3 regions of the Streptomyces sp. NPDC016459 genome follow, and region 2 is predicted to be linked to each of the others. Evidence: riboswitches for the same ligand, from Rfam matches in the RefSeq annotation. Region 2 holds a riboswitch; each other region holds the start of a gene.
The links. Region 2 has a riboswitch for thiamine pyrophosphate ahead of thiO (glycine oxidase ThiO). Riboswitches for the same ligand answer to the same signal wherever they lie in the genome.
Positions count from the first base shown of each region.

Region 1: another riboswitch for thiamine pyrophosphate. It lies ahead of thiC (phosphomethylpyrimidine synthase ThiC); the one in region 2 lies ahead of thiO (glycine oxidase ThiO).
Region 3: another riboswitch for thiamine pyrophosphate. It lies ahead of ABZ567_RS27300 (thiamine ABC transporter substrate-binding protein); the one in region 2 lies ahead of thiO (glycine oxidase ThiO).

Region 1 is NZ_JBEYCR010000004.1:200,519-210,071, reverse strand. It holds gene ABZ567_RS13365 (helix-turn-helix domain-containing protein) at 55-825, shown strand; gene ABZ567_RS13360 (SsgA family sporulation/cell division regulator) at 963-1,406, shown strand; gene ABZ567_RS13355 (YibE/F family protein) at 1,506-2,864, opposite strand; TPP riboswitch at 2,936-3,070, shown strand; gene thiC (phosphomethylpyrimidine synthase ThiC) at 3,064-4,851, shown strand; gene ABZ567_RS13345 (hypothetical protein) at 4,946-5,602, opposite strand; gene ABZ567_RS13340 (metallophosphoesterase) at 5,769-7,217, opposite strand; gene ABZ567_RS13335 (LacI family DNA-binding transcriptional regulator) at 7,467-8,573, opposite strand; gene hisC (histidinol-phosphate transaminase) at 8,966-9,553, shown strand, end outside.
Region 2 is NZ_JBEYCR010000001.1:325,899-335,451, reverse strand. It holds gene ABZ567_RS01490 (sulfite oxidase-like oxidoreductase) at 1-642, shown strand, start outside; gene ABZ567_RS01485 (DUF4396 domain-containing protein) at 669-1,172, opposite strand; gene ABZ567_RS01480 (deoxyribonuclease IV) at 1,264-2,127, opposite strand; gene pknB (Stk1 family PASTA domain-containing Ser/Thr kinase) at 2,134-4,050, opposite strand; gene ABZ567_RS01470 (thiazole synthase) at 4,083-4,877, opposite strand; gene thiS (sulfur carrier protein ThiS) at 4,883-5,083, opposite strand; gene thiO (glycine oxidase ThiO) at 5,080-6,261, opposite strand; TPP riboswitch at 6,259-6,372, opposite strand; gene ABZ567_RS01455 (FAD-dependent oxidoreductase) at 6,466-7,680, shown strand; gene ABZ567_RS01450 (Rv2175c family DNA-binding protein) at 7,724-8,089, shown strand; gene thiE (thiamine phosphate synthase) at 8,192-8,845, shown strand; gene metF (methylenetetrahydrofolate reductase [NAD(P)H]) at 8,997-9,553, shown strand, end outside.
Region 3 is NZ_JBEYCR010000015.1:51,664-61,216, reverse strand. It holds gene tsf (translation elongation factor Ts) at 1-71, shown strand, start outside; gene pyrH (UMP kinase) at 236-1,000, shown strand; gene frr (ribosome recycling factor) at 1,095-1,652, shown strand; gene ABZ567_RS27310 (phosphatidate cytidylyltransferase) at 1,652-2,746, shown strand; gene rlmN (23S rRNA (adenine(2503)-C(2))-methyltransferase RlmN) at 2,828-3,934, shown strand; TPP riboswitch at 3,964-4,074, shown strand; gene ABZ567_RS27300 (thiamine ABC transporter substrate-binding protein) at 4,191-5,270, shown strand; gene ABZ567_RS27295 (iron ABC transporter permease) at 5,309-6,922, shown strand; gene ABZ567_RS27290 (ABC transporter ATP-binding protein) at 6,922-7,935, shown strand; gene ABZ567_RS27285 (hypothetical protein) at 8,222-9,367, opposite strand; gene ABZ567_RS27280 (ATP-binding cassette domain-containing protein) at 9,349-9,553, opposite strand, start outside.

The DNA.
Region 1 (9,553 bases), on a different contig from region 2:
GGCGGCCCCCGCGGGCGGGTGCGATGCATCCGTCGTCACGCCTGGGGGTGACCTTTGGCCACGGCTACGCATACGGCTGCGCCTACCCTGATCGGCTCGGTTCAGCGCGCGCTGAGACTTCTGGAGGCCGTGGCCTCCCATGAGGGCGGCGCGCCGGCCAAGCAGCTCGCCCGTGAGACGGGCCTCCCGCTGCCCACCACGTACCACCTGCTCCGCACCCTGACGCACGAGGGCTATCTGCGCCGTGAGAAGGGTGTGTTCGTGCTGGGGGAGGCCGCCGTCCGGCTGGCCGGCGGCGAAGCCGTGCAGAATCGTCGCATCAAGATCGAAGACTCCCTTGCCCGCTGGCGGGACGAGATCGGTGTGCCGGTGTACTTCGCCCTCTATCGAGAGGGGGAGATCGAGCTCGTCGCCGTCGCCGACACTCCGGCCGCCCCCGCCGTGGAGGAATGGGCCGATTTCCGGCAGACCGCCCACGCCCATGCGATCGGTCAGTGTCTGCTGAGCCAACTCGATGTGAAATCTCGTCAAGACCACCTCGACCGGCATCCGGTGGAAGCCATCACCCCGTTCACTGTGCGTAACCGCCGCATGCTTGTGGAACGTTTGGATGGTTTGGGGCGAATGGAGCCCCTGGTGGAGCGTCAGGAATATGCACTCGGCACGGTCTGTGCCGCGATCCCCATCACCGCGGGCTCCGCGGCGGCCGCAATGGCCATTTCCCTCCCTCTTCACCAGGAAGAACAGTTGCTCCCCGCAGTCGAACGACTACGCACGGAGATCGGACGGCTCTTCAACTCCCTCGCTTTCTCTATCAGTATCTGAAAAATCACTCCTTGTGATCTGCTAGCGCGTACAGCACGATTGCGTCAAGAGGGCACGGGGGATCATTCCTGGCCGTTTCGGTCACAGCTTTCAGCAGCTGTGTTTACACAACTGCTCCATCTACTGCGGGGTACACGATGCGAGAGTCCGTTCAGGCGGAAGTCCTGATGAGCTTCCTCGTCTCCGAGGAGCTCTCCTTCAGGATCCCGGTCGAACTGCGATATGAGACCCGGGATCCCTACGCGGTGCGGATGACCTTCCACCTTCCCGGGGACGCTCCTGTGACCTGGGCGTTCGGCCGGGAACTGCTGCTCGACGGCATCGCCCGGCCGAGCGGGGACGGCGATGTGCACATCGCCCCGACGGAGCCCGAAGGCCTCTCGGACGTCTCCATCCGGCTTCAGGTCGGCGGCGACCGTGCCCTGTTCCGGGCCAGCGCGCCGCCGCTCGTCGCCTTCCTCGACCGTACGGACAAGCTCGTCCCGCTCGGTCAGGAACGGAGCCTCGGCGACTTCGAGGACAACCTGGAGGCCGCTCTCGGCCGGATCCTGGCCGAGGAGAGCGCGGGACCCGCCGCCTGAACCGGCGCCCACCCCCTCGTCCGTCTGCCACCACGCGGCTCGTACGTCGCCCACCACCTCGGGCTCGTACGTCACCCACCATGACGTGGCTCCTACGCCTCACTTGGCGCGGCGGCGCCGTCCGCCCCGTGCCGTCGCGGGCCGGGTCCCCCCGGAAGCCGGTCGGTCGGCGGAGACCACCAGGGCCGCGAGCGCCGTGGTGACCGGCACGGAGGCGACCAGGCCGATCGACCCCACCAGGGTCCGCACGATCTCCTCGGCGACCAGCTCGCTGTTGGCCACCGTCCCCATGCTGCTCTGCGCGATCGAGAAGAGCAGCAGCAGCGGGAGGGCGGCGCCGGCGTAGGCGAGCACAAGCGTGTTCACGACCGAGGCGATGTGGTCGCGTCCGATCCGGATGGCGGCCCGGTACAGGGCGCGCGGCCCCATGCCCGGGTCGGCCTGGTGCAGTTCCCAGACGGCCGAGGTCTGGGTGACCGTCACGTCGTCGAGCACACCGAGCGAACCGATGATGATTCCGGCCAGGAGCAGGCCGGACATGTCGATGCCCGGGTACAGGCCGTGGATCAGACCGGTGTTGTCGTCGGTGTTGCCGCTGAGCGAGGCCCAGCCGATGAAGAGCGAGCCGAGCAGACCGATCAGAAGCAGCGAGATCAGCGTCCCGAGCACCGCGACCGAGGTGCGGGCCGAGAGGCCGTGGCACATGTAGAGGGCGATCAACATGATTGCGCTCGACCCGACCACCGCCACCACCAGCGGATTCGATCCCTCCAGGATCGCCGGCAGGATGAAGAACGTCAGCACCAGGAAGCTCGCGACGAGCGCGATGAGCGCCATTACGCCGCGCATCCGGCCGACGAGCACGACGACGAGGGCGAAGATCCCGGCCAGTACCGCCAACGGCACCTTGCGGTTCACGTCGGTCACCGAATACTGCAGGTCACGCGGGGCGTCGGGAGCGTACGCCACCACCACCCCCTGGCCCCGGTCCAGTTGGCGGGGCGCGTCCGGCTGCACGATCTCGGTGAACCTGCGTCCCTTCTCCGGGCCGCTGACCAGTTCGACGGTCGCCTTCTCGCACTGGCCCTGCTGGGACTCGACGGCCTCGCGCCCCTCCGGGGTGGAGGTGTCACCGGTCGGCGGGACCTGCGCGGCGTTCACGTCCTTGCAGTCGACCTGCTCGACGGCGACGACCCTGCCCTGCTCGGTCTGCCGGTCGAAGCCGACCCCGGTGCGGTCGTGCGCCGGGGCGCCGCCCGGCCACAGCACCGCGAGGCCGACCACGACGGCGGTGGCGAAGGGGATCAGGACGGCGGCGATGACCTTGCGCAGGTGCCGGGACACCGGGGCGGCGGGGCCGTGGCTGTGGCTGTGGCCGTGCCCCTGGCCGTGCCCGTGGGAGGGGCCGGGACCGGGGTCGTGGCCGTGCGGCTCGGGAGTCTGCTCGGGGGAAGTCACCGACCGATCATCGCAAGAACGGCGGGGGCCCACTGTTCAGCACGCCAGGGATGACGCTAGCGTGGTGGCACCTTTGCACACGCGGGAGCTCGGAGCACCGGGCTGAGAGGGCGCTGATCACCGTACGCGCGTACGGGAAGAGGCTGCGCCGACCGCCGAACCTGTTACCGGGTAATGCCGGCGTAGGGAGATCGGTCTCATGACCATTCAGGACGCACGCACGCCTGCCTCCGACCAGGACGGCACCTCTGTCGACGGCGAGCGCACGCCGGGCTGGCACAAGGGGTACGTCCAGGGCTCGCGCCCCGACCTCAGGGTGCCGGTCCGTCAGGTACACCTCACCAACGGCAAGGACGTCACGCTGTACGACACCTCCGGCCCGTACACCGACCCCACCGTCGACACCGACGTACGACGGGGCCTCCCGCCGCTGCGCGAGAACTGGATCATCGGCCGCGGCGACACCGAGGAGTACGCGGGCCGCCCGGCCCGCCCCGAGGACGACGGCATCAAGCACACCTCACCGCGCGGCGGCGGGCTCAAGAACCTCGACGCCGTCTTCCCCGGCCGCCCGCGCCTGCCGCGCCGGGGCCGTGACGGCCGGGCGGTGACGCAGCTCGCGTACGCCCGCCGGGGCGAGATCAGCCCGGAGATGGAATACGTGGCGATCCGGGAGAACGTCTCCCCCGAGGTCGTACGGGACGAGATCGCCGCGGGTCGCGCGGTGCTCCCGGCGAACGTCAACCACCCCGAGATCGAGCCGATGATCATCGGCAAGCGGTTCCTGGTGAAGGTCAACGCCAACATCGGCAACTCCGCCGTCACCTCCTCCATCGAGGAGGAGGTGGAGAAGATGACCTGGGCGACCAAGTGGGGCGCCGACACGGTCATGGACCTGTCCACCGGCCGCAACATCCACACCACCCGCGAATGGGTCCTGCGCAACTCCCCCGTCCCCATCGGCACCGTGCCGCTCTACCAGGCCCTGGAGAAGGTCGACGGCCGGGCCGAGGAGCTGACCTGGGAGATCTACAAGGACACGGTCATCGAGCAGGCCGAGCAGGGCGTGGACTACATGACCGTGCACGCCGGCGTACTCCTGCCGTACGTGCCGCTCACCGCGCGCCGCAAGACCGGCATCGTCTCGCGCGGCGGCTCGATCATGGCCGCCTGGTGTCTCGCGCACCACAAGGAGAACTTCCTCTACACGAACTTCGAGGAGCTCTGCGAGATCCTGGCGGCGTACGACGTCACGTACTCACTCGGCGACGGGCTGCGCCCCGGTTCGATCGCGGACGCCAACGACGAGGCGCAGTTCGCGGAGCTGCGTACGCTCGGCGAGCTGAACACGATCGCCAAGCGCCACAACGTGCAGACGATGATCGAGGGCCCCGGGCACGTCCCGATGCACAAGATCAAGGAGAACATCGACCTCCAGCAGGAGATCTGCGAGGAGGCGCCGTTCTACACGCTCGGCCCGCTGACGACGGATGTGGCGCCCGCGTACGACCACATCACCTCCGGCATCGGCGCGGCGATGATCGCCTGGTGGGGGACGGCGATGCTCTGCTACGTCACGCCCAAGGAGCACCTGGGCCTGCCGAACAGGGACGACGTGAAGACGGGTGTCATCACGTACAAGATCGCGGCTCACGCGGCGGACCTCGCGAAGGGGCACCCGGGCGCGCAGGAGTGGGACGACGCGCTCTCGGACGCGCGGTTCGAGTTCCGCTGGGAGGACCAGTTCAACTTGGCGCTCGACCCGGACACCGCGCGGGAGTTCCACGACGAGACGCTGCCGGCGGAGCCCGCGAAGACCGCGCACTTCTGCTCGATGTGCGGTCCGAAGTTCTGTTCCATGAAGATCTCGCATGACATCCGTCGTGAGCACGGCGGTACGCAGCAGGAGATCGAGGCCGGCATGGCGGAGAAGTCCAAGGAGTTCGCCGCGAGTGGTAATCGCGTCTACCTGCCGCTGGCGGACTGACGCCTTCCGGGTCCTGTCCTGACCCTTCCGGCGCATGATCCGGCCCGCGACCCCGGGGGAGTCGCGGGCCGGTGGCGTGCCGGGGAGGGGTGGCCTACTGGTTGACGGGCGGGCCGGGGGACGGGCCTGTGGGCGGGGCGGTGGCGGCGAGGACGTCGCGGAGGAAGGGGAGGATGCCGCGCTCGAGAAGGGCGCGGCGCCAGGCCTCCCGGGCGCGGGACAGCTCGTCGTCCGGCGCGGCGCCCGTGCTGACCTCGGCCGGACTGTTGCGCAGGGCCGTGACGAGGAGCCCGGCGGCCGCGCAGAGCAGTCCGGCCGCGGCCACGGCGCCGAAGACCAGGCCGGCGGTCAGCAGCGTCGCCCCGAACACCAGCGAGGGGGCGAGGGCCCGCAGGACCGCGCCGACCAGCAGGAGTATGACGGCGGCCGCCCCGGCGAGGACGGGCACCAGGACGGTGAAGATCGCGACGACGCCCGCGCCGGGGCCGGGACGGTCGGAAGGGACCGGTGGCCGGGCCCCGAGCGCGGCGCGGTTCTGCTCGCGGACCTTCACGAAGTGGTCGTACTCGCTCGCCGCCGCGCTGGTGACCAGCGACGTCGCGTTCAGCGTCAGGGCGCGCAGTTGCGCGAGCGTGAGCCTGGTCCCGGCCCCGGCGAGGTCCGGGCGTGCGTGGGCGGTGCTGAGTGCGTCGTCGAGGATCCGCTCGTACTCGGCGCGGTCCTCGGTCAGCAGGTGCGGAGCCACGTTCATGTGCGTCCCCCGATGCTCCGTCGGCCCGGATCAGCCGTGGAACACGGTGGGTCGGGCGGAAACGGAGGAGAGCCTGCTACGGATGCACCTGATGGTAGGACGGGGGTGCCACACGCTGACAGGGTGTTTCCGGAATTCGCCTTTCGCGGATGCGCAGGGTGATGCCTCAGCGGTCCAGGGGGAGCTGGACGACCAGGAGCTTTCCGGCCATGGTCACTCCGCCGTCCATGGCGATCGCCAGACCGCCCGCGTACACGTGCGGACCGTCGACGACCGGGCCGGCGCTGCCCTCGCCGTCCTCCGTGCCGACCTGGCCGAGGAGGTACGGGATCGGGCTGTGGCCGTGGACGATCCGGCGACCGCCGTAGGTGGAGAGCAGTTCCTGGACGGCCTGCGGGCCGCCTTCGTCGCGGAAGGCGAAGCGCTTGGTGAACTTGCGGAAGACGTCCCAGACCTCGTCGGCGTCGTTGCGGTTGAGGATCTCGTGGACCGTGTCGTTGACGTCCTCGATGGTCTCGCCGTATTCGAGGTACGCGGTGGTGTCGGAGTGCAGCAGGAGGTGGTCGTCCTCGCGCACGACGGCGTCGAGCCGGGACATCCACTGGAGGTGGACGTCCTGGAGCCGGTCCATGTCGTGCTTCTGGCCGCCGTTGAGCAGCCAGGCGGCCTGGAAGGTCGCGGTGCCGGCGCCGGAGTTCACTGGCGTGTCGCCGAAGCGCTTGGCGCCGATGAGCAGCAGCTCGTGGTTGCCCATGAGGGCCTTGCAGTAGCCGCCGGCGGCGGCGGCCTCGGCGGAGAGCCGCATGACGAGGTCGATGACGCCGATGCCGTCGGGGCCGCGGTCGGTGAAGTCGCCGAGGAACCAGAGCCGGGCGTTGCCCGCGGCCCAGCCGCCGTTCTCGTCGATGAGGCCCTGGGCGTGCAGGGCGGCGACGAGCTCGTCGAGATAGCCGTGGACGTCACCGACGACGAAGAGCGGGCCGGGTCCCTCGCCGCCCGCGGGGGCGGGCTCGCCGGCGGGGGCGGACTCGGGGGGGACCGGGACCTGGACGGTGTCGCCGCGGTTGATGACCGGGAGGTCGCGCTCGGTCGGCGTGTAGCCCTCGGGCATCGCCTCGTCGGGGAAGGCGTTGCCGGGGTGGCCGGTGGCGACGGAGACGATGGAGGAACCGGCCGCGGTGGCGTACGCGGGGGCGGCACGGCGTCCCAGATGGAGGGTCGGCTCGGCGGGCATGGGCGCGGTGGGCGCGGGTGCGGGCGGTGCCTGCGGAGGCGCGGGCGCGGCGGCGGGTGCGGGTGCCGGCGCGGTCGGCGGTGAGGCGGGATCGGGCCCTGGCGGCGCGGGCTGCGGCGCGGGGGCCGTCCCCGCTGCGGTGGCCGGGCGCGTGGCCTCGGCCGGCGCGGGCGCGTGGGGGCTCCCGGACGGCGGGGGCGGTGCGGGCGCGGCGGGGCTCCCGGCCGGCGCGGGTGCCGGCTGGGCGTCCGTCGCTGTCGGTTCGGTGGCATGGCCCTGTACGGGCACCCGGGCGTACGGCGGTACGCGGAAGTCACGCAATGTCGCCGTGCGCACCACGGGCTCCTGCCCGGCCCCCTGAGTCATGGACCCCTCCACCACCGTCGCGATGCCCTGCACATCGCGGACCGACCTGGTCGGGGAGGTCCGCGGTGTCGTGCGCCCATCATAGGAATGAGGTTCCTCCTGTGTGACGCACCAGGGGTGGTGAATCCGGGTCCACTCCGGGTTCATCGGTTGTTTCGCCCGAATTGAGAAGGTCCAGTCCAGGGTTGAGGCCGGTTCGGTGGCCGGTTTCGCCGTCCCCGCCCACGGGCAGGGACGGGGACGGCGGAATCGGAGGGGCGGGATTCAGTCTTTCGCCGGTGAGCGCGGAGGACTGACCGTGGTGCGGGGCGGACGGCGCTGCGAGGAGGTGCGGACGATGAGTTCGGTCGGTATCACCTGCTCGACCGGGCCGTCGGCGTCGGTCCCCTCGATGGCGTCGATGAGGAGTTGCACGACGGCCGTGCCGATCCGGCGGGGCTTGAGCGAGAGGGTCGTGATGGGCGGTTCGGTGGTGGCGTAGACGGTCGACTCGCTGCAGCAGACCAGCAGCAGGTCGTCCGGGACGCGCAGTCCGTAGCGGCGTGCGGCCGCGAGGAGATCGGTTCCGTTGGGGTCGAAGAGGCCGTAGACGGCGTCGGGCCGGTCGGGTCGGGCGAGCAGCCGGTCGGCCGCGACGGCGCCCGCGCACGGATCGTGCGCCGGGTAGGCCTCGTAGACGGGGTCCTGGCCCACGCGCTCGCACCAGTTGAGGTAGGCGGTGGTGGACAGGCGGGTGTAGGTGTCGGTGGTGGTTCCGGTGAGGAGTCCGATGCGGCGGGCGCCGGCGTCGGCGAGATGGTCGAGGAGGTCGAGGACGGCGGCTTCGTGGTCGTTGTCGACCCAGGCGGTCACCGGGAGGGTGCCGGCGGGGCGTCCGTCCGAGACGACGGGCAGGCCCTGGCGGACCAGTTCGGTGACGACCGGGTCGTGGTCGGAGGGGTCGATGACGACGGTGCCGTCGAGGGCGACGTTCGACCAGACGTCATGGCGGGAGGTGGCGGGGAGGATGACCAGGGCGTAGCCCCGGGCGAGCGCCGCCGATGTGGCTGCTCTGGCCATCTCCGCGAAGTACGCGAATTCGGTGAAGGTGAAAGGTTCATCCCCGTACGTGGTCACGGTCAGGCCGATGAGTCCCGACTTCCCGGTGCGGAGCGTGCGGGCCGCCGCGGACGGGCGGTAGCCCAGCCGGTCGGCGACCTCGCGCACGTGCCGGCGGGTGGCGTCGGGGAGTCGGCCCTTGCCGTTGAGCGCGTCGGAGACTGTCGTGATGGAGACCCCGGCGGCGGCGGCCACGTCCCGGATGCCCGCCCGGCCCTGCCGGCTTCCCCGGGTCTGTGCCCGGCTCACCTGGTGCTTCCCTGCTGCTGTCATGGCGAGCCGATAGTAGGGCGATGAGGGGCGGTTGAGGCGGCCGCATATGCACGCGTTGACAGTCACGTTTCTGCATGATCGAAAGAGGTCAATCGGCAGGGAATCCAAGGCAGTTGTGGTTCTTCGCATGGGACCTGTGGTTGCCGAACGGCGTAGGCCTGGCGTGGGGGCGAGGTCTCGAAGAGGTCTCAACTCACCTCTACGGGGGATGCGCGCCACGGCGCTCGCCACCCGCGCGCGCCACCCCGATGCGCGCTCCCCCCTCTTCGGGCCGCTCGGGGCGGCCGTGTCCGCAGCGTGTCCGTCCTGTTGTCCGCAGCCCATTCGCAGCGGGGGTGAATCCTCTTAAGGTGAGGAGCATTGGCGGTACGGACGGTCGAGGAGGCCACACAGTGAGCGAGACCAGCGGGACGAGTACGGGCGGCCCCAAGCTGCGCGCCGAGCTGGACGGCGTCCCCACCTACAAGCCGGGCAGGCCGGCGGCGGGCGGCACCGTGGCCTTCAAGCTGTCCTCCAACGAGAATCCGTACCCGCCGCTGCCGGGGGTCATGGAGAGCACGCTGGCCGCCGCCGCGAACTTCAACCGCTACCCCGACATGGCCTGCACGGGTCTGATGGAAGAGCTGGCCGACCGCTTCGGCGTGCCGGTCTCGCACCTGGCCACGGGCACCGGCTCGGTCGGCGTCGCCCAGTCGCTGCTCCAGGCGACCTCGGGCCCCGGCGACGAGGTCATCTACGCCTGGCGTTCCTTCGAGGCGTACCCGATCATCACGCAGATCAGCGGGGCCACCTCGGTGCAGGTGCCGCTGACCGACGGCGAGGTGCACGACCTCGACGCGATGGCCGAGGCGATCACCGACCGGACCCGGCTGATCTTCGTCTGCAACCCCAACAACCCCACGGGCACCGCGGTGCGCCGGGCCGAGCTCGAGCGCTTCCTCGACCGGGTGCCCTCCGACGTCCTGGTGGTGATCGACGAG
Region 2 (9,553 bases):
GGTCAGCCGGAGAGCGGAGTACACCGGGGAGCGGGGCAGCCGGATCGTTCGCCGGACCTTCCGCCGGGCCAGCGGCTCCAGCGCGGCTGGCCGGTCACCCACTACGGGCCCGTCCCCAAGTTCAAGCCGGACCGCTGGGAGTTCCGCGTCTTCGGGGCGACGGCCGACGGCGACAAGCGGTGCTGGAACCACGAGGAGTTCTCGGCCCTCCCGTTCTCCACGGTCGTGGCCGATCTGCACTGCGTCACGAAGTTCAGCATGCTCGGGGCCGAATGGGGTGGCGTCCCGGCCCGCACGGTCCTCGACCTCGCTCCGCCCGCGCCCCAGGTGACCCATGTGATGGTCTGGGCCGAGTACGGCTACAGCGCCAACATGCGGCTCGCCGACTTCGCCGCGGACCGTACGATCTTCGCCACCCACATGGACGGCGAGCTGCTCACCGCCGAGCACGGTTTTCCGCTGCGCCTCGTCGTCCCCCATCTGTACGCCTGGAAGGGCCCGAAGTGGGTCCGGGGTGTGGAGTACATGGCCGCCGACCGGCGGGGCTTCTGGGAGGAACGGGGCTATCACAACCTTGGCGACCCCTGGACCGAGCAGCGGTACTCCTACCAGGAGGAACCGGGAGACGGCCCGGAGCTGTAGCCGCTCGGGGCCGCCCGCGGGTGTGGTCAGTGGTGGTACTGGTGGACCACCGCGTGGCCCTTGCCACGGCCGATCATCCACTTGTTGACCGGCGTGGTGATCACGAACGCGGCGGCGAGCGCGATGGCGAGCACGATCCAGAAGAACGGCTCCGAGAGGTGTGCGTCCATGGCTCCGGGCCAGAGGGCGAGGACGCCGTTGTCGATGATCTCCATGACCGTGATGGAGAGGGTGTCGGCGGCGAGGGCGACCTTGAGCGCGGTCCCGAAGTCGACGCCGGCGGTCAGGACGCCGCGCAGGGTGAGCGCGTAGCCGAAGAAGAAGGCCAGGACGATGGCGAGGATCATCGTCTGCACGTTGCCCCAGCCGAGCGCGGTGCCGATGACCATGCCGAGCACCTCGCCGATGGCGCAGCCGGTGAGGCAGTGCAGCGTCGCCTTGGCGGCCATGGACCAGGAGACCTTGCCGGAGTGACCTGAGTGGCCGGAGTGAGCGGTGTGGTCGTGGTGGGTGTGCGCGTCGTGCTGCATCGGGTGCTCCCAGCGCCGGGTAGCGGTTCCTGCCGTTACAGGAACCGTATACCCCCACGGGGTATTCCTCAACGCGTTTTCCCGCGTGCTCTCAGCCCGAAACGACGCCTCTGAGCTTCTTCAGCAGCTCCACGTCCGCGAGATGCCCCTCCTTGCCGCCCGGCGTCTCGATGATCAGCGGCACCCCGTCCGACGCCGGGTGCCTGAGGAGGTTCCGGAAGCCGTCCTCACCGATGTGCCCCACGCCGATGTTCGCGTGCCGGTCCTTGCGGGCGCCGACCACGTCCTGGGAGTCATTGGCGTGGATCAGTTTCAGCCGCCCCTCGCCCACGGTCTCCACCAGCTCGTCGAGGGTCTGGGCCGCGCCGTGCGGACCGGTCAGATCATGGCCGGCGGCGAAGATGTGGCAGGTGTCCAGGCAGATCCCCAGCTTCGGATGACGGTCGAGCGCGTCGAAGTACGGTCCGAAGTCCTCCGCGCGCGAGCAGAGCGAGAAACCCTGGCCCGCCGTCGACTCCAGGAGCAGATCCGGATCTTCGTCGTGCGTCAGCTCGTCGAGGAGCGGCAGCATCCGCTCCCGTACCTGGGCGAGCGCCTCCGCGCGCGGGCGGCCCCCGGTCGCCGAGCCGGTGTGCACCACCACCCCCTTCGCGCCGATCGCCCGACCGCGCCGCAGCGAGTGCCGCAGCGACTCCACCGACTTGTCGACGGTGGCCTCGGTGTGGGAGCCGAAGTTGATCAGATACGGGGCGTGGACCCAGGCCGAGACCGACTCGGCGGCGCACTCGGCGCGGAACCGTTCGTCCTGGGCGGGGTTGCCGGCCGGGGTGGCCCAGCCGCGCGGGTTGGCGACGAAGACCTGCACGGCCTCGGCGCCGAGTTCACGGGCGTAGCCGAGGCCGGTCGTGGCGAGGCCACCGGCCACCGGGACGTGCCCGCCGACGGGGTTGCGCATGAGTCTCTACAGTCCCTTGATCGTGATGCTGACGGTGGAGCCCTCGGGCGCGGTCGCGCCGCCCTCCACGGACTGGTCCGCGACCGTGTCGCCGAGGTAGGGGAAGGACTTCTCGACCTCCACCTGGAAGCCCGCGTCCTCCAGGGCCGCGCGGGCGTCGTCGGCGGTCTCGCCGGTGACGTCCGGGACCTCGACGAGCTTGGGGCCCTTCGAGACGGTGAGGGTGACGGCGTCGCCCTCGGCGGCCCTGCTGCCCTCGGCGAGGGACTGCGCGGCGACGGCTCCGGCGTCCTCGGGGGAGTGGACCCGCTCCGGGGCGACCCGCACGGTGAGCCCGGCCTCCTGGAGGAGGGCCGTGGCGTCGCCGACGGTCTCGCCGGTGACATCGGGTACGTCGATCGGTGCGCCCTTGCTGACCACCAGGGCGACGGCCGAGTCCGGCGCACGCTCGGTGCCGGGCTCGGGGTCGGAGCTGATCACGGAGCCCCGGGCGACGGAGTCGCTGAACGCGGTGGAGGTCACCCCGGGTGCCAGACCCTCCTTCTCCAGCATGCGCCTGGCCTCGGCGAGCGGCTTGTTCCTGAGGTTGGGCACCTTCACGATCTCCGGGCCCCGGGACAGGGTCAGGGTGACGGTGCCGTTGCCCCGGAGGCGCTCGCCCGGAGCCGGGTCGACGGCCATGACGGTGCCGCGCTCGTACACGTCGCTGAACGCGCGCTTCGTCGTGCCGACCTCAAGACCGGCGTCGGTGATCCGCTCCGTCGCGACCGTCTCGGTCTGGCCGAGGACGGCGGGGACCCGGGTGAACTGGCCGGAATTGATGTACCAGACGCCGGCGCCGAGCCCGAGGACGAGCAGGACACCGAGGACGATCAGAAGGGGGCCGCGCGGGGGCCGGCGGCGGGTCGGCGGCGAGGGAGCGGGGGGCTCCGGCGCGGGCAACCGGTTCGTGTGCAGCACCGGCTGGGGGTCCTCCGCCCCGGCGGCCGGTACGGGCCGGGTGATCACACTGGTCCGGTCCTCAGCCGTGTCCCGGGCCCCCGGCCGGGCCTGCGGGGGTACGGCGTCCAGCTGCTCCTCGCCGAGCGCGGCGCGGGCCTCCCGGAGGAGGGCGAGCAGGGCGACGGCGTCGTGCGGGCGGACATCGGGGTGGCGGGCGGTGGCCGCCGCGACCAGCTCGTCGAGCTCCAGGGCGAGGCCGGGGACGGTGGCCGAGGGGGCGGGCACGTCGGTGTGGAGGTGCTGGTAGAGCACCTGGGCGGGGGTGTCGCCGCCATGGGGCTTGCCACCGGTCAGCATCTCGTACAGGACGACACCGCAGGCGTACACGTCGGCGCGGGTGTCGGCGGTGCCGTGCTCGATCTGCTCCGGCGCGAGGTACGAGACGGTGCCGAGGACCGAGCCGGTGGTGGCGGTCGCCGAGCCCACGGTCCGTACGAGACCGAAGTCGGCGACCTTGACCCGGCCGTCGTCCCCTATCAGGACGTTCTCCGGCTTCATGTCCCGGTGCACGAAGCCGGCCCGGTGCGCGGCGCCCAGCGCGGCGAGCATCGGCTCCAGGATGTCCAGGGCGGCGCGGGGTGCCAGGGCGCCGCGCTCGCGCAGGACGTCTCGGAGGGTGCAGCCGTCGACGTACTCCATCGCCAGGTAGACGTACGCACCCTCGGCGCCCTGGTCGAAGACCCCGACCACGTTGGGGTGGGCGAGGCGGGCGACGGACTTCGCCTCACGGATGAAGCGCTCGACGAAGGCGGCGTCGGTCGCGAGGGCGGGATGCATCACCTTGAGCGCGAGGACGCGGTCGAGGCGGGTGTCCACGGCCCGGTAGACCGTGGCCATCCCGCCGACGGCGATGCGCGCGTCGACGCGGTAGCGGCCGTCGAGCAGCCGCCCGACGAGGGGGTCCTGAAGGGTCGTGTCCACGGCGACGAGTCTACGAGCCGTGGGGCGGGGGGTCAGAAGGCCGGGCGTTCCGGGTCCAGGCGGGGGCGGCCGGCGGACGGGGAGGACGCCTCCGCGAAGTGGCGGCGGGGGATGCGGCCCGCCCGCCACGCCAGCCGCCCCGCCTCGACCGCGTGCCGCATCGCCGCCGCCATCAGGACCGGCTCCTGCGCCCGGGTCACCGCCGACGCCAGCATCACGGCCGCGCACCCCAGCTCCATCGCGAGCGTCGCGTCGGACGCCGTGCCCGCGCCCGCGTCGAGGATCACCGGCACCCCCGCCCGCTCCGTGATCAGCTGGAAGTTGTGCGGGTTGCGGATGCCGAGCCCGGAGCCGATGGGGGAGCCGAGCGGCATGATCGCCGCGCAGCCCACGTCCTCCAGCTTCCGTGCGAGGACCGGGTCGTCGTTGGTGTAGGGGAGGACGGTGAAGCCGTCGTCCACGAGGGTCTCGGCCGCGGCGAGGAGCTCCTCCCCGTCCGGCAGCAGGGTCCGCTCGTCGGCGACGACCTCCAGCTTGATCCAGTCGGTGCCGAGCGCCTCCCGCGCGAGCCGTGCGGTCAGGACCGCCTCGCCGGCCGTGAAGCAGCCCGCCGTGTTGGGCAGGACGCGGATGCCGAGCCGTTCCAGTACGGAGAGGACCGAGCCCTGCACGGTGGGGTCCAGGCGCCGCATGGCGACCGTCGTCAGTTCCGTACCGCTGGCGGTCAGCGAGCGCTCCAGGACGTCGAGGCTGGGCGCCCCGCCGGTGCCCATGATCAGGCGCGAGGAGAACTCCGTACCGCCGAGGACGAAGGTGTCGTCGGACATCGCGTTCAGCCTCCCTGTACCGCGGTGAGGACCTCGACCCGGTCGCCTTCGCCGAGGAGCGTCGACGGCCACTGCCCGCGCGGCACGACCGTCTCGTTGAGGGCGGCGGCGACCCCGGAGCGGGCCGTGGTCAGGGTGGCGACGAGGGCGTCGAGGGTGAGGGGGCCGGAGAGCTCGCGCGGTTCTCCGTTCACGGACACGTTCATGCGGGCTGCTCCTGACGTACGGGAGGGGCGGGGGCGAAACGGCGGGGGGTGAAGGGGCGCGCCTCGTCGGGGAGGACGCCGGTGGTGAGGACCTCGGCCATGACGTCGCCGGTGACGGGGGTGAGCAGGACCCCGTTGCGGTAGTGCCCGGTGGCCAGGTGCAGACCGGGAAGCGCGGTGGGGCCGAGCAGCGGCGCGTTGTCGGGGGACGCGGGGCGCAGGCCCGCCACGGTCTCGGTGAGCGGCAGCTCGGTGATCCCGGGGACCAGCTCGTGGGCGTCGCGCAGCAGCTCGTACACCCCGCCCGCCGTCACCGTGGTGTCCCAGCCGAGTTCCTCGCTGGTGGCGCCGACGACGAGCTCGCCGTTCTCGCGGGGCACCAGGTAGACGTGGCTGCCCCGCACGACGGCCCGGACGGTCCGGGAGAGGAAGGGGGCGTACGCGGCCGGCACCCGCAGTCGCAGCACCTGGCCCTTCACGGGGCGGACGGGCGGCAGCGCCTCGGCCGGCACGCCCGCGAGCCGCCCGCTCAGGCTTCCGGCGGCCAGGACGACCTGGTCGGCCGTCAGTTCCCGGCCTCCGGCGAGCACGGCGCCGCGCGCGCGGTCCCGCACCACCGTCAGGCTCTGCGCGAGGGCGCGGTGGAAGACCACCCCGGCCCGCTCGCAGGCGACGAGGAGCGCGGCGGCCAGTCGGCGCGGGTCGACCTGGTGGTCGCCGTCGACCCGCAGCCCGCCGCGCACCCCCGGGGCGAGCATGGGTTCGAGGCGGCGGCACTCGCGGCCGCTGAGCCACTCGGAGGCGAGCCCGCAGCGGGTCTGCAGGGCGTGCAGTTCGCGCAGGTGGGCCCGGTCGTCGGCGTCGAGGGCGACGGCGAGGGTGCCGCAGGCGCGGTAGCCGACGTCGTGCCCCGTGGACTCCTCGAGCTCGGCGACGAAGGCGGGGTAGCGCGCGGCGGAGGCGAGGTTGAGCCCGAGCAGGGTCTCCTCGCCGTAGTGGAGTTCGGTGACGGCGGCGAGCATCCCGGCCGCGACCCGTGCGGCGCCGCCGCCGGGGTCCGGGTCGACGACGGTGGTGCGCAGTCCGCGCCGGGCGGACCGCCAGGCCGTGACCAGGCCGACGATGCCGCCCCCGATCACGAGGACATCGGAGATGTCGGAGACATCGGAAGAACGCATGGGCGTCCAGCCCCTCCCTTCGCCGGCATGACCCGGATCAGGTTCGTACGGTCGGAGGCCGTCCCAGCCTCCCTCTCAGCCCGGTGCGTCCGGGCTCCCGCGAGTGCTTTACGCCCGCCAGACTAGCCTCCGTCCCCGAGGCGGCCACAGACCCCTCCTGGCCTCCGCATTCCTGATGGCTCGTCAGATGCGTAAGGTGGTCGGGTGAGCGAGCAGAAGCAGGCCCAGCAGCATGTCGTGATCGTCGGCGCCGGGATGGCGGGCGTACAGACCGCCGTCGCCCTGCGTGAACAGGGCTTCACCGGCCCCCTGACCCTCATCGGGGCCGAACCCCACCAGCCCTACGACCGGCCCCCGCTCTCCAAGGCCATCCTCCTCGGCAAGGCCGAGGACTCCGCCTTCGACGTCGACTTCGAGGTCCTCGGCATCGAGCTCCGCCTCGGCCTGGACGTCACAGGACTGCGCGCCGCCGACCACGAGATCGACACCGAGGCCGGACCCGTCCGCTACGACATCCTGGTCGTCGCCACCGGCGCCCAGCCGGTCACCCTGCCCGGCGCCGAGGGCGTCCCCGGCGTCCATCTGCTGCGGACCCTCGACGACGCCGTACGCCTCGGACCCGTCCTGGAGCGGCGCCACACCGTGGTGGTCGTCGGCGCCGGATGGATCGGCGCCGAGTTCGCCACCGCCGCGCGCGAGGCGGGCTGCGCCGTCACCGTGGTCGAGGCCGCCGACCGCCCCCTCGCCGGCGCACTGCCCGCCGAGGTCACCACCCCCATGGCCGAGTGGTACGGGGCCCACGGCGCCGAACTCCTCACCCATGCGCGCGTGGACACCGTCGAGCCCGGCCGCGTCCTCCTCGCCGACGGCCGCGAGCTCCCCGCCGACGCCGTCGTGGTCGGCATCGGGGCCCGCCCCGCCACCGGCTGGCTCACCGGCTCCGGCATCGTCCTCGACCCCGGCGGCGCCGTCACCGCTGACGAGCGGCTGCGCACCTCCCTGCCCGACGTGTACGCCGTCGGCGACTGCGCCTCCTTCCCCTCCGCCCGCTACGGCGAACGCCTCCTCGTCCACCACTGGGACAACGCCCTACAGGGCCCCCGCACGGTCGCCGCCGCGATCACCGGGGCCGCGGACACGCCGTACGACCCCGTCCCGTACTTCTGGTCCGAGCAGTTCGGCCGCTTCGTCCAGTACGCCGGCCACCACGCGGACGCGGACCGACTGCTCTGGCGCGGCGATCCCGCCGACGAGGCCTGGTCCGTGCTCTGGCTGCGGGCCGACGTGCCGGTGGCCCTCCTCGCCGTCGGCCGCCCCCGCGACCTGGCCCAGGGCCGCAAGCTCATCGAGACGGCGACGGCCGTGGACCCCACGCGCGCGGCGGACCCCTCCGTACCCCTGAAGGCGGCAGTCGCGTAGGGCCCGACTACCGGCTGTCAGCCCGGGATGGCAGGCTTGTCCTGTGACCGAGATTGACGTAAAGATCGATGCGCTCGTCCCCGCCTGGCTCTACGTGCCCGACATCGCGGAGATGCTCGACATCGAGGTGACGCGCGTGCGGCAGCTGATCAAGGAAGGTCAGCTGATCGCCGTGCGCCGTGGAGAGAACAACGCCCTGCAGATCCCCGCCGCCTTCATCCAGGGCGACAAGATCGTCAAGGGCCTCGTCGGGCTCCTGACCGTGCTGCGGGACGACGGCTTCACCGACGAGGAGATGCTGGAGTGGCTCTTCACTCCGGACGAGAGCCTGCCGGGCACGCCCGCGCAGGCCCTCGGCGAGAACCGCGGCACGGAGGTGAAGCGCCGCGCCCAGGCGCTCGCCCTCTGACACACGTACGCCCGAAGACACCACCAGCGGGTGTCGCGGTGGCCGGCTCCTCGCGGGGTCGGCCGCCGCGGCGCCGGCGACACCGACGGGGGGAACCCACCCATGCCCACGCCTCGTGAGCGGCTCGCCGACGCCCGGCTCTACCTGTGCACCGACGCCCGGAAGCGCCAGGGAGACCTGCCCGCCTTCCTCGACGCCGTGCTCTCCTCCGGCGTGGACATCGTGCAGCTCCGCGACAAGGGCATGGAGGCCGGTGAGGAGCTGGAGCACCTCGCCGTCTTCGCCGACGCCGCCCGACGCCACGGCAGGCTGCTCGCCGTGAACGACCGGGCCGACGTCGCCCACGCCATCGCCTCCGACGTGCTCCACCTGGGCCAGGGCGACCTGCCCGTGCCCGCCGCCCGCGCCATCCTCGGCGACGAGGCCCTGATCGGCCGGTCCTGCCACGCCGAGAGCGAGGCGGCCGCGGCCGCCGCCGAACCGGGCGTCGACTACTTCTGCACCGGCCCCTGCTGGCCCACCCCGACCAAGCCCGGACGGTACGCACCGGGCCTCGACCTCGTGCGGTACGCGGCGGGCCTGGCCCAGGACCGGCCCTGGTTCGCCATCGGCGGCATCGACGAGACCAACCTCGACGAGGTCCTGGACGCGGGCGCGCGCCGGATCGTCGTCGTCCGGGCCATCACCGAGGCCGACGACCCGGCGGCCGCGACCGCCGCCCTCGCCAAGCGGGTCCGGGAGCGCGCGGGGGAGTAGGGGCCTGGCCGAGGTGGCGTCCGGGACCGGCGCGCCCGCCCTGCGGAACTCGGCGGTTCGTCCAAGGACGCGCCCCGCCGGCTGTCCGAAACGGTGTCCATCAGCCGGACACCGTGTACGCCGCCCGCCGCACCCCGTCTAACCTGCCGGTATGGCCCTTGGTACCGCTTCCGTCCGTTCGGACCGCGCCCGCACGGTCCGCGAGATCCTCGCCTCCGGCGGCACGTCGTACTCCTTCGAGTTCTACGCGCCCCGGACCGAGAAGGGCGAACAGGGCCTCTGGAACGCACTGCGCCGGGTCGAGGCGGTCGGACCGAGCTTCGTCTCCGTGACCTACGGCGCCGGCGGCTCCACCCGCGGCGGCACCGTGAAGGCCACCCAGAAGATCGCCTCCGACACCACGCTCACCCCGGTCGCCCACCTCACCGCCGTCGACCACTCGGTCGCCGAGCTGCGCAACGTCCTCGGCCAGTACGCCGACGCCGGCATCCGCAACATGCTCGCGCTCCGAGGCGACCCGGCCGGCGACCCGCTCGGCGAGTGGGTCGAACACCCCGAGGGCGTCCGGTACGCGGCCGACCTCGTCCGGCTCATCAAGGAGTCGGGCGACTTCTGCGTGGGCGTCGCCGCCTTCCCGGAGATGCACCCCCGCTCCACCGACTGGGACACGGACATCAGGCACTTCGTGGACAAGTGCCGCGCGGGCGC
Region 3 (9,553 bases), on a different contig from region 2:
CCGTCCAGCAGATCCTGGACGAGGCCGGTGTCACCCTGAAGCGCTTCACCCGCATCAAGGTCGGCATCTGAGTCCGTACGCTGACGCGACGGACACCGGACCCCCCGGTAGGGTCTGAGGCAGTCGTCGGCGCACGCGCAGGACGACCGCAGATCTGACAGGAGGCCATTGCCGTACGGGAAACCGCGAGGACCCAAGGCAATGGCCTCCTTCGTATGTGCACGAGGAGATCTCCATGAACCAGGGCGCCGTACAGGGCGACGACAACAACGGCAGGACGGCCGGGCGCTACATGCTGAAGCTGTCCGGAGAGGCCTTCTCCGGCGGTACCGGCCTGGGTGTCGACCCCAACGTCGTGCACGCCATCGCGCGTGAGATCGCGGCGGTCGTCCGCGACGGCGCGGAGATCGCGGTGGTGATCGGTGGCGGCAACTTCTTCCGCGGCGCCGAGCTCCAGCAGCGCGGCATGGACCGGGCCCGTTCCGACTACATGGGCATGCTCGGCACCGTGATGAACTGCCTCGCCCTCCAGGACTTCCTGGAGAAGGAGGGCATCGACTCACGCGTCCAGACCGCCATCACCATGGGCCAGGTCGCCGAGCCGTACATCCCGCTGCGCGCCGTGCGCCACCTGGAGAAGGGCCGCGTGGTCATCTTCGGTGCGGGCATGGGCATGCCGTACTTCTCCACCGACACCACCGCCGCCCAGCGTGCGCTGGAGATCGACGCCGAGGCCCTGCTCATGGGCAAGAACGGTGTGGACGGCGTCTACGACTCCGATCCGAAGGCCAACCCCGACGCGGTCAAGTTCGACGCACTGGAGTACGGCGAGGTGCTCGCCCGCAACCTCAAGGTCGCCGACGCCACCGCCATCACCCTGTGCCGGGACAACAACCTCCCGATCCTCGTCTTCGAACTGCTCACCGAGGGCAATATCGCTCGCGCGGTGAAGGGTGAGAAGATCGGCACGCTCGTGAGCGACCAGGGCACCCGGGCCTGACCCGAACCGGGGAACGGCCCCGCAAGGGGCTGGACAGAGCCCTGCCGGTCGTACACCGTGCAGGACACAACGCGACGACACGCAGGAGCATGTGGTGATCGAAGAGACCCTCCTCGAGGCCGAGGAGAAGATGGAGAAGGCGGTCGTGGTCGCCAAGGAGGACTTCGCCGCGATCCGCACCGGCCGTGCGCACCCGGCGATGTTCAACAAGATCGTGGCTGAGTACTACGGCGCCATCACCCCCATCAACCAGCTGGCGTCCTTCTCCGTCCCGGAGCCCCGGATGGCCGTGGTGACCCCGTTCGACAAGAGCGCGCTGCGCAACATCGAGCAGGCGATCCGGGACTCGGACCTCGGCGTCAACCCGAGCAACGACGGCAACATCATCCGGGTGGTCTTCCCGGAGCTGACCGAGGAGCGCCGCCGGGAGTACATCAAGGTCGCCAAGACCAAGGCCGAGGACTCGAAGATCTCGATCCGCTCGGTGCGCCGCAAGGCCAAGGAGACCATCGACAAGTTCGTCAAGGACGGTGAGGTCGGCGAGGACGAGGGCCGCCGCGCCGAGAAGGAGCTCGACGACACCACCGCGAAGTACGTCACGCAGGTGGACGAGCTGCTCAAGCACAAGGAAGCCGAGCTGCTCGAGGTCTGATGAACGACTCTTCCTGGGGGGCCCCGGCCGGTTCCGGCAGTAGGGGACCCGACCAGGGGCCCGTCCCGGCGGGTCCCGCATACGATCGGCATCTGGCGGCGCAGACTCGGCCCATGCCCATCGTGCCCGACGTTCCCGCCGGCGGATTCCAGGACGGTCACGGACGGGGGGCCGCTCACCCGAGCGGTCCCCTGTTCCGTGAGGAGACGCCGCACGAGCACCCGCAGGAGCCCATGCACAGCCCCGCCCCGCCTCCGCCGCCCGCACCCCGGAAGAAGAAGACCGCGGGGCGCGACCTGGGCGCGGCCATAGGGGTCGGGGTCGGTCTCGGCACCGTCGTCTTCGCGTCGCTGTTCATCTGGAAGCCGGCGTTCGTCGGGGTGATCGTGGTCGCCGTGGTGGTCGGTCTCTGGGAGCTGACCTCCCGCCTCCAGGAGCGCAAGGCGATCAAGGCTCCGCTGGTCCCGCTCGCGGTCGGCGGCGCGGCGATGGTCGTCGCCGGCTACGTCCGGGGTGCCGAGGGCGCCTGGGTGGCGATGGCGCTGACGGCGCTCGCCGTGCTGGTGTGGCGGATGACGGAGCCTCCCGGGGGTTATCTGAAGGACGTCACGGCGGGCGTGTTCGCCGCGTTCTACGTGCCGTTCCTCGCGACCTTCGTGGCGCTGCTGCTGACCGCCGAGGACGGTCCGCAGCGGGTGCTGACCTTCCTGCTCCTGACCGTGGTCAGCGACACCGGGGCGTACGCGATCGGCTGGCGCTTCGGCAAGCACAAGCTGGCCCCGCGGATCAGCCCCGGCAAGACCCGTGAGGGTCTGGTCGGCGGGGTGACGTTCGCGATGGCGGCGGGAGCTCTGTGCATGGAGTTCCTGATCGACGACGGCATCTGGTGGCAGGGCCTGATCATCGGTCTCGCGGTGGCGGCGAGCGCGACGCTCGGCGACCTCGGCGAGTCGATGATCAAGCGGGACCTGGGCATCAAGGACATGGGCACGCTGCTTCCGGGCCACGGCGGCATCATGGACCGCCTCGACTCCCTGCTGCCCACGGCACCAGTGGTGTGGCTGCTGCTCGCGCTGTTCGTCGGTACCGCCTGACCTGCGGTTCTTCACGTGAAGGGCTCGTTGTCCACAGGGGCGGCGGGCCCTTCTTCGTATCTCTGCGACACTGGTATCACCATGCCCAAGCCCGGAGAACTCACTTTCGTCGCCCCCCGCGGAGCCAAGAAGCCGCCGCGGCACCTGGCCGACCTCACGCCCGCCGAGCGGAAGGAGGCCGTCGCCGCGATCGGCGAGAAGCCCTTCCGTGCCAAGCAGCTGTCCACGCACTACTTCGCGCGGTACGCGCACGATCCCGCCGAGTGGACGGACATCCCGGCCGCCTCGCGGGAGAAGCTGGCCGGGGAGCTGCTTCCCGATCTGATGTCCGTGGTGCGGCACATCTCGTGCGACGACGACACCACCCGTAAGACCCTGTGGCGGCTGCACGACGGCACGCTCGTCGAGTCGGTGCTCATGCGCTACCCGGACCGGGTGACCATGTGCATCTCCTCGCAGGCCGGCTGCGGGATGAACTGCCCGTTCTGCGCGACCGGGCAGGCCGGGCTCGACCGGAACCTGTCGACCGCCGAGATCGTGCACCAGATCGTCGACGGCATGCGGTCCCTGCGCGACGGCGAGGTGCCCGGGGGACCGGCGCGGCTCTCCAACATCGTGTTCATGGGCATGGGAGAACCGCTCGCGAACTACAAGCGGGTCGTCGGCGCCATCCGGCGGCTCACCGATCCCGAGCCGGACGGTCTGGGCCTCTCCCAGCGCGGGATCACCGTCTCCACCGTGGGTCTGGTGCCGGCGATGCTGCGCTTCTCCGACGAGGGCTTCAAGTGCCGGCTCGCGGTGTCGCTGCACGCCCCGGACGACGAGCTGCGGGACACCCTGGTGCCGGTGAACACCCGCTGGAACGTGCGGGAGGTCCTCGACGCGGCCTGGGAGTACGCGGAGAAGTCCGGACGCCGGATCTCCATCGAGTACGCGCTCATCCGGGACATCAACGACCAGGCCTGGCGAGGTGACCTTCTCGGCCGACTCCTCAAGGGCCGACGGGTGCACGTCAACCTGATCCCGCTGAACCCGACGCCCGGTTCGAAGTGGACCGCGTCCCGTCCCGAGGACGAGAAGGCCTTCGTCGAGGCCATCGCCCGCCATGGCGTCCCGGTGACCGTCCGGGACACCCGGGGCCAGGAGATCGACGGTGCCTGTGGACAGCTGGCCGCCGCCGAACGCTGACCTTGTACTCTGAGCTCGAACACATCTCCATATTCCGACAGGGGAGCGCCACAGCGCTGAGAGTGCGGTCACCGTAGGACCGCAGACCCTCTGAACCTTGCCCAGGTCATTCTGGGTAGGAAGTTCGGTCGTTAACTCAAGCTGTTGCGCCCTGCCCGCGTCCGGTCCGCCGGTCGTGGGCAGGGCCGCGTCTCTTCCTGGTCATACCCAGGAGGAAATCTCAGTGAGCACCAAAATCTCCGTGAGCACCAAGAGGATGGCGGCCACCGCGCTCCTCGCGGCCCTGGGCGTCACCGCCCTCACCGCCTGCGGCACGGACGACGTCCGTGACGCCGCGGGCGCGTCCGGCGCGCCCGCTCCGAAGACCGTGACACTCGTCAGCCACGACTCCTTCAACGCCTCCAAGGAGGTGCTCGCGCAGTTCACGAAGCAGACCGGTTTCACCGTGAGGGTCCTCAAGAGCGGGGACGCGGGCGAGGCCGTCAACAAGGAGATCCTGACCAAGGGCTCCCCGCAGGGTGACGTCTTCTTCGGCGTCGACAACACCCTGCTGTCCCGCGCCCTCGACAACGGGATCTTCGTCCCGTACGAGGCGAAGGGCCTGGACCGCGTCCCGGCCGCGTACCGGCTCGACAAGGAGCACCGGGTCACGCCGATCGATTCCGGCGACATCTGCGTCAACTACGACAAGAAGTACTTCGCCGACAAGAAGCTGGCGCCGCCGCAGACCTTCGACGACCTGGTGAAGCCGGCGTACAAGGACCTGCTCGTCGTCGAGAACCCCGAGCGGTCCTCCCCGGGCCTCGGCTTCCTCCTCGGTACGGCCGCCAAGTACGGCGACGAAGGCTGGCAGGACTACTGGACGAAGCTCAAGGCCAACGGTGTGGAGACCGTCGACAGCTGGGAGCTCGCCTACAACCAGGAGTTCTCCGGTTCGGCCGGCGGCAAGCAGGCCGAGGGCGACCGGCCGCTCGTCGTGTCGTACGCCTCCAGCCCGCCGGTCGAGGTGCTGTACGGCGAGCCGCAGCCGAAGGTGGCGCCGACCGGCGTCTCCACCGGCACCTGCTTCCGGCAGACCGAGTTCGCCGGCCTCCTGAACGGGGCGAAGAACCCCGTCGGCGGCAAGGCGCTGATCGACTTCCTGATCTCGAAGGAGTTCCAGGAGGACATGCCGCTCCAGATGTTCGTGAACCCGGTGGCGAAGGACGCCGCCCTGCCGGAGCTCTTCACGAAGCACGGCGTGGTCATCGACAGGCCGCAGACCATGGCGCCCGAGAAGATCGCAGAGAAGCGTGACCCGTGGATCCAGCAGTGGTCGTCGCTCGTCCTGAAGTGACGCGCGACCTGCGGGGGAGCGCGGCGCGGCTGGGGCTCATGGCCCTGCCCGCCGCGTTCTTCGGGGTCTTCTTCGCCTGGCCGGTCGTCTCGATCGTCGAGCGGGGGCTGCGGCCCGACGGGGCGTGGCGGTTCGGGCGGATCGGCGAGACGCTGAGCCGGCCGGACATCCTCGACGTGCTCGGGTTCACGGCGTGGCAGGCGCTCGCCTCCACGGCGCTGACGCTGCTCGTCGCGCTGCCCGGCGCGTATGTCTTCGCCCGCTTCGACTTCCCCGGCAAGGGCGTGCTGCGGGCCGTGGTGACGGTGCCGTTCGTGCTGCCGACGGTCCTGGTCGGCACCGCGTTCCTCGCGCTCGTCGGCCGGAACGGTCTGACGGACGAGCTGTGGGGGCTGCGGCTCGACACGAGTGTGTGGGCGATCCTCCTTGCCCATGTCTTCTTCAACTACGCGGTCGTCGTACGGACCGTCGGCGGGCTATGGTCCCAGCTGGACCCGCGCCAGGAGGAGGCCGCCCGGGTCCTCGGCGCCTCGCGTCTGACGGCCTGGCGGACGGTGACGCTGCCCGCCCTCGTGCCGGCGGTGGCGGCGGCCGCCCTGATGGTCTTCCTCTTCACCTTCACCTCCTTCGGCGTCGTGCAGATCCTCGGCGGGGACGCCTACTCCACCCTGGAGGCGGAGATCTACCGCCAGACCGCCCGGCTGCTCGACCTGCCGACGGCCGCCGTCCTGACCCTCGTCCAGTTCGTGGCGGTCGGCGCGATCCTGGCCGTGCACGCCCGGACGGTACGGAGGCGGGAGACGGCGCTGCGGCTCGTACCGCCGGAGCGGACCGCGCGCCGGCCGCGCGGCGCCGGGCAGTGGGCGCTGCTCGGAGGCGTCCTCGTCTCGGTGGCGCTGCTGATCCTGCTCCCGCTCGGGGTGCTCGTGGAGCGGTCCTTCGCCGGGTCCGGCGGCTACGGCCTCGGCTACTACCGGGCGCTCGGCTCGCTCGACGAGTCCGGCACCTTCCTCGTACCGCCCCTGGAGGCGATCGGGAACTCGCTGCGGTACGCGGTGGCCGCCACCGGAATCGCGGTGCTGATCGGCGGGCTCGCGGCGGCGGCGCTCACCCGGCGGGCAGGCCGGCTGGTACGCGGCTTCGACGCGCTCCTGATGCTGCCGCTCGGGGTGTCCGCCGTGACCGTCGGCTTCGGTTTCCTCATCACCCTGGACGAACCGCCGTTCGACCTGCGGGCCAGCTGGATCCTCGTGCCCCTCGCGCAGGCCCTGGTCGGTGTCCCCTTCGTCGTACGGACGATGCTGCCGGTGCTGCGCGCGGTCGACGAGCGGCTGCGGGAGGCGGCGGCCGTGCTCGGCGCCTCGCCGTGGCGGGCCTGGCGGGAGGTGGACCTGCCGCTGGTGCGGCGGGCGCTGCTCATCGCCGCCGGGTTCGCCTTCGCGGTCTCGCTCGGCGAGTTCGGTGCGACGGTCTTCATCGCCCGGCCCGAGAGCCCGACGCTCCCGGTGGCGGTGGCCCGGCTCCTCGGGCGGCCCGGCGAGCTCAACTACGGCCAGGCGATGGCCCTCTCGACGATCCTGATGGTGGTGTGCGCGGTGTCCCTGCTGCTGCTCGAACGGCTCCGGACCGACCGGACCTCCGGGGAGTTCTGATGCTGAGACTCGATCGCGCGACCGTACGGTTCGGGGAGCGGGCCGCGCTGGACGCCGTGGACCTGGAGGTCGCCGAGCACGAGATCGTGTGCGTCCTCGGGCCCAGCGGCAGCGGCAAGTCCACGCTGCTGCGGGTCGTCGCCGGACTCCAGGACCTCGACGGCGGCCGGGTGCTGCTCGGTGGCGCCGACCAGAGCGGGGTGCCGGTGCACCGGCGCGGGGTGGGCCTGATGTTCCAGGACCATCAGCTGTTCCCGCAGCGGGACGTGGGTGGCAATGTCGCCTTCGGGCTGCGGATGCGGGGGGCGGGCCGCGCCGAACAGACCGAACGGGTGGCGGAGCTGCTCGACCTCGTCGGCCTGCCGGGCGCCGAGCGGCGGTCGGTCGCCGCGCTCTCCGGCGGCGAGCAGCAGCGGGTGGCGCTGGCCCGCGCGCTGGCGCCCCGGCCCCGGCTGCTGATGCTGGACGAACCGCTCGGCCAGCTCGACCGGGGGCTGCGGGAGCGGCTGGTGGTGGAGCTGCGGCAGTTGTTCGGGCGGCTCGGCACGACGGTCCTCGCGGTGACCCACGACCAGGGGGAGGCCTTCGCGCTCGCGGACCGGGTGGTCGTCATGCGGGACGGGCGCATCGCCCAGTCGGGTGCGCCGGTCGAGGTGTGGTCGCGGCCCGCCTCGGAGTTCGTGGCCCGCTTCCTGGGTTTCGACAACGTGGTGGCGGCGCGGGTGAGCGGGCCGGTCGCGGACACCGCGTGGGGGAGGATCCCGGTGCCGGAGGGCGCGCCGCAGGGCGAGCGGCGGCTCCTGGTCAGGCCGGGCGGGGTGCGGCTCGCGGCCGAGGGCCTGCGCTGCCGAGTCGAGTCCCGGACGTTCCGGGGCGACCGGGTCGCCGTACGGCTCGGTCCGGTGGACGGGCCGCCGCTGGAGGCGGAGTTCCCCCTGCGGGAGGCGCCGGAGGAGGGTGCCGAGGTGGGGGTGGCCTTCCGGGCGGAGGAGGTCGTGGTGCTCGGTGACTGACCGGAGTGCCGCCCGTAGGGCCTGATCCGTACGGACGAGAACGGCGACGGGGCCGCCCGTGGGGGCGGCCCCGTCGGGGTCTCAGCCGGTGAGGGCGGCCCCGTCGGGGGTCTCAGCCGGTGAGGGCCGCCCGTGGGGGTGGCCCTGTTGTGAGTCTCGGCCGGTGGGTGCCGCCTGTGGGGGCCCCGTCGTGGGTCTCGGCCGGCGGGTGCTGCCCGTGCGGGTGGCCTTCGTCGTGGGTTTCGGCCGGTGAGGGCCGCCCGCGTGGGTGGCCCCGGCGGGGTTCTCAGCCGGTGAGCGGTAGCGCCGCCAGTTCCGCCACGAGCCAGGTCAGCGGCAGGAAGACGGCCAGCAGGACGCCGGCGCGCATCATGGCCGCCGTGCGCAGGGCGGTCGGCGGGGCCCCGATGCGGAGGAGGGCCTCGGTGGTGTGGGTGCGGCTCTGCCGCGACTCCAGGGCCGCGGTCAGCAGGGTGGCCGTGGTGCAGGCCAGGATCAGGGCCGCGCCCAGGCCGGTGAGGGGGCCGAAGGCGCCGGAGCCGGTCTCGTGCAGGTTCGCCGTGGCGAGGGCACCGGAGAGCACCGCGCTCACCACGCCGAGGGGTCGGCCGATACGGCGGGACTCGTCCATCAGGACACGGCCAGCGAGCAGCCGGGTGGCGCCCGGCCGGACCGCCTGGAGGAGGCGGCCGCAGCCGTGGGTGATGCCGGGGCCCGCCATCGCGAGGCCGCAGGCGGTGAGGACCCAGCCGGCCAGGACGCCCGCCGGGTTGCCGTCGAATCGGCCCGGCAGCGGGAGCCCGTCGCCGCCTCCGCCACGGCCCGCGTACGTCTCGACCGCCAGGCCGACCGCGATCAGGGCGACGCCCCACGGCAGCCCGGACGGCACCGGCTTCTCCGCGCCCTCCGGTTCGGCCGGCGCGGGGCGCGGCCGCAGCGCCAGGCCCGCGGCGGTGGCGGCGACGACGGGGACCACGGCGAGCAGGGTGAGGGCCGCGGCGAGCGGGATCGGCTGGTCGGCGGCGAGGAGTTCCGCGGCGGCCCCGTCGAAGGGCAGCCCCGTGATGTCGCCGCGCAGGTGCAGGTAGAACAGCAGCGCGACCATGGAGCCGAGCGTGCACGAGACGGCGGTCGACGCGGCGGCGATCGCCGTGAGCCGCGCGGGGCCGAGGCCGACCGCCGAGAGCCCGGGCCGGGGACGGGTGCTGGGGTCGGTGCGGGCCACCGCGACGGCGAACTGGACGGTGGCGGCCAGCGGCAGGAGGCACCAGAGCAGCCGCAGGACGGACGCGGAGGAGCGCTCCGGGTGTCCCACGGCGTACCCGAGGGTGCACAGCAGGAGGAAGCCCACCCCCGCCGCCGCGGCGGCGACGAGGAGTCGCCTGGTCAGGACGAGGGGGTGGGCCCCGCGGGCTAGACGGAGAGCGAGCACGCGGCGACGCCCTCCGCCCCTGCCGCCGGGGGTACGGCGCCGACCCTGCGTCCGTCGAGCAGCGAGACCGTGCGGTCGGCGAGGGCGGCGACCTCACCGTCGTGGGTGGCCAGGAGCACGGTGATGTCGTGCGAGCGGGCGGCGGCCGTCAGGGTGCGCAGGAGCTGGGCGCCGTCGGCCCGGTGG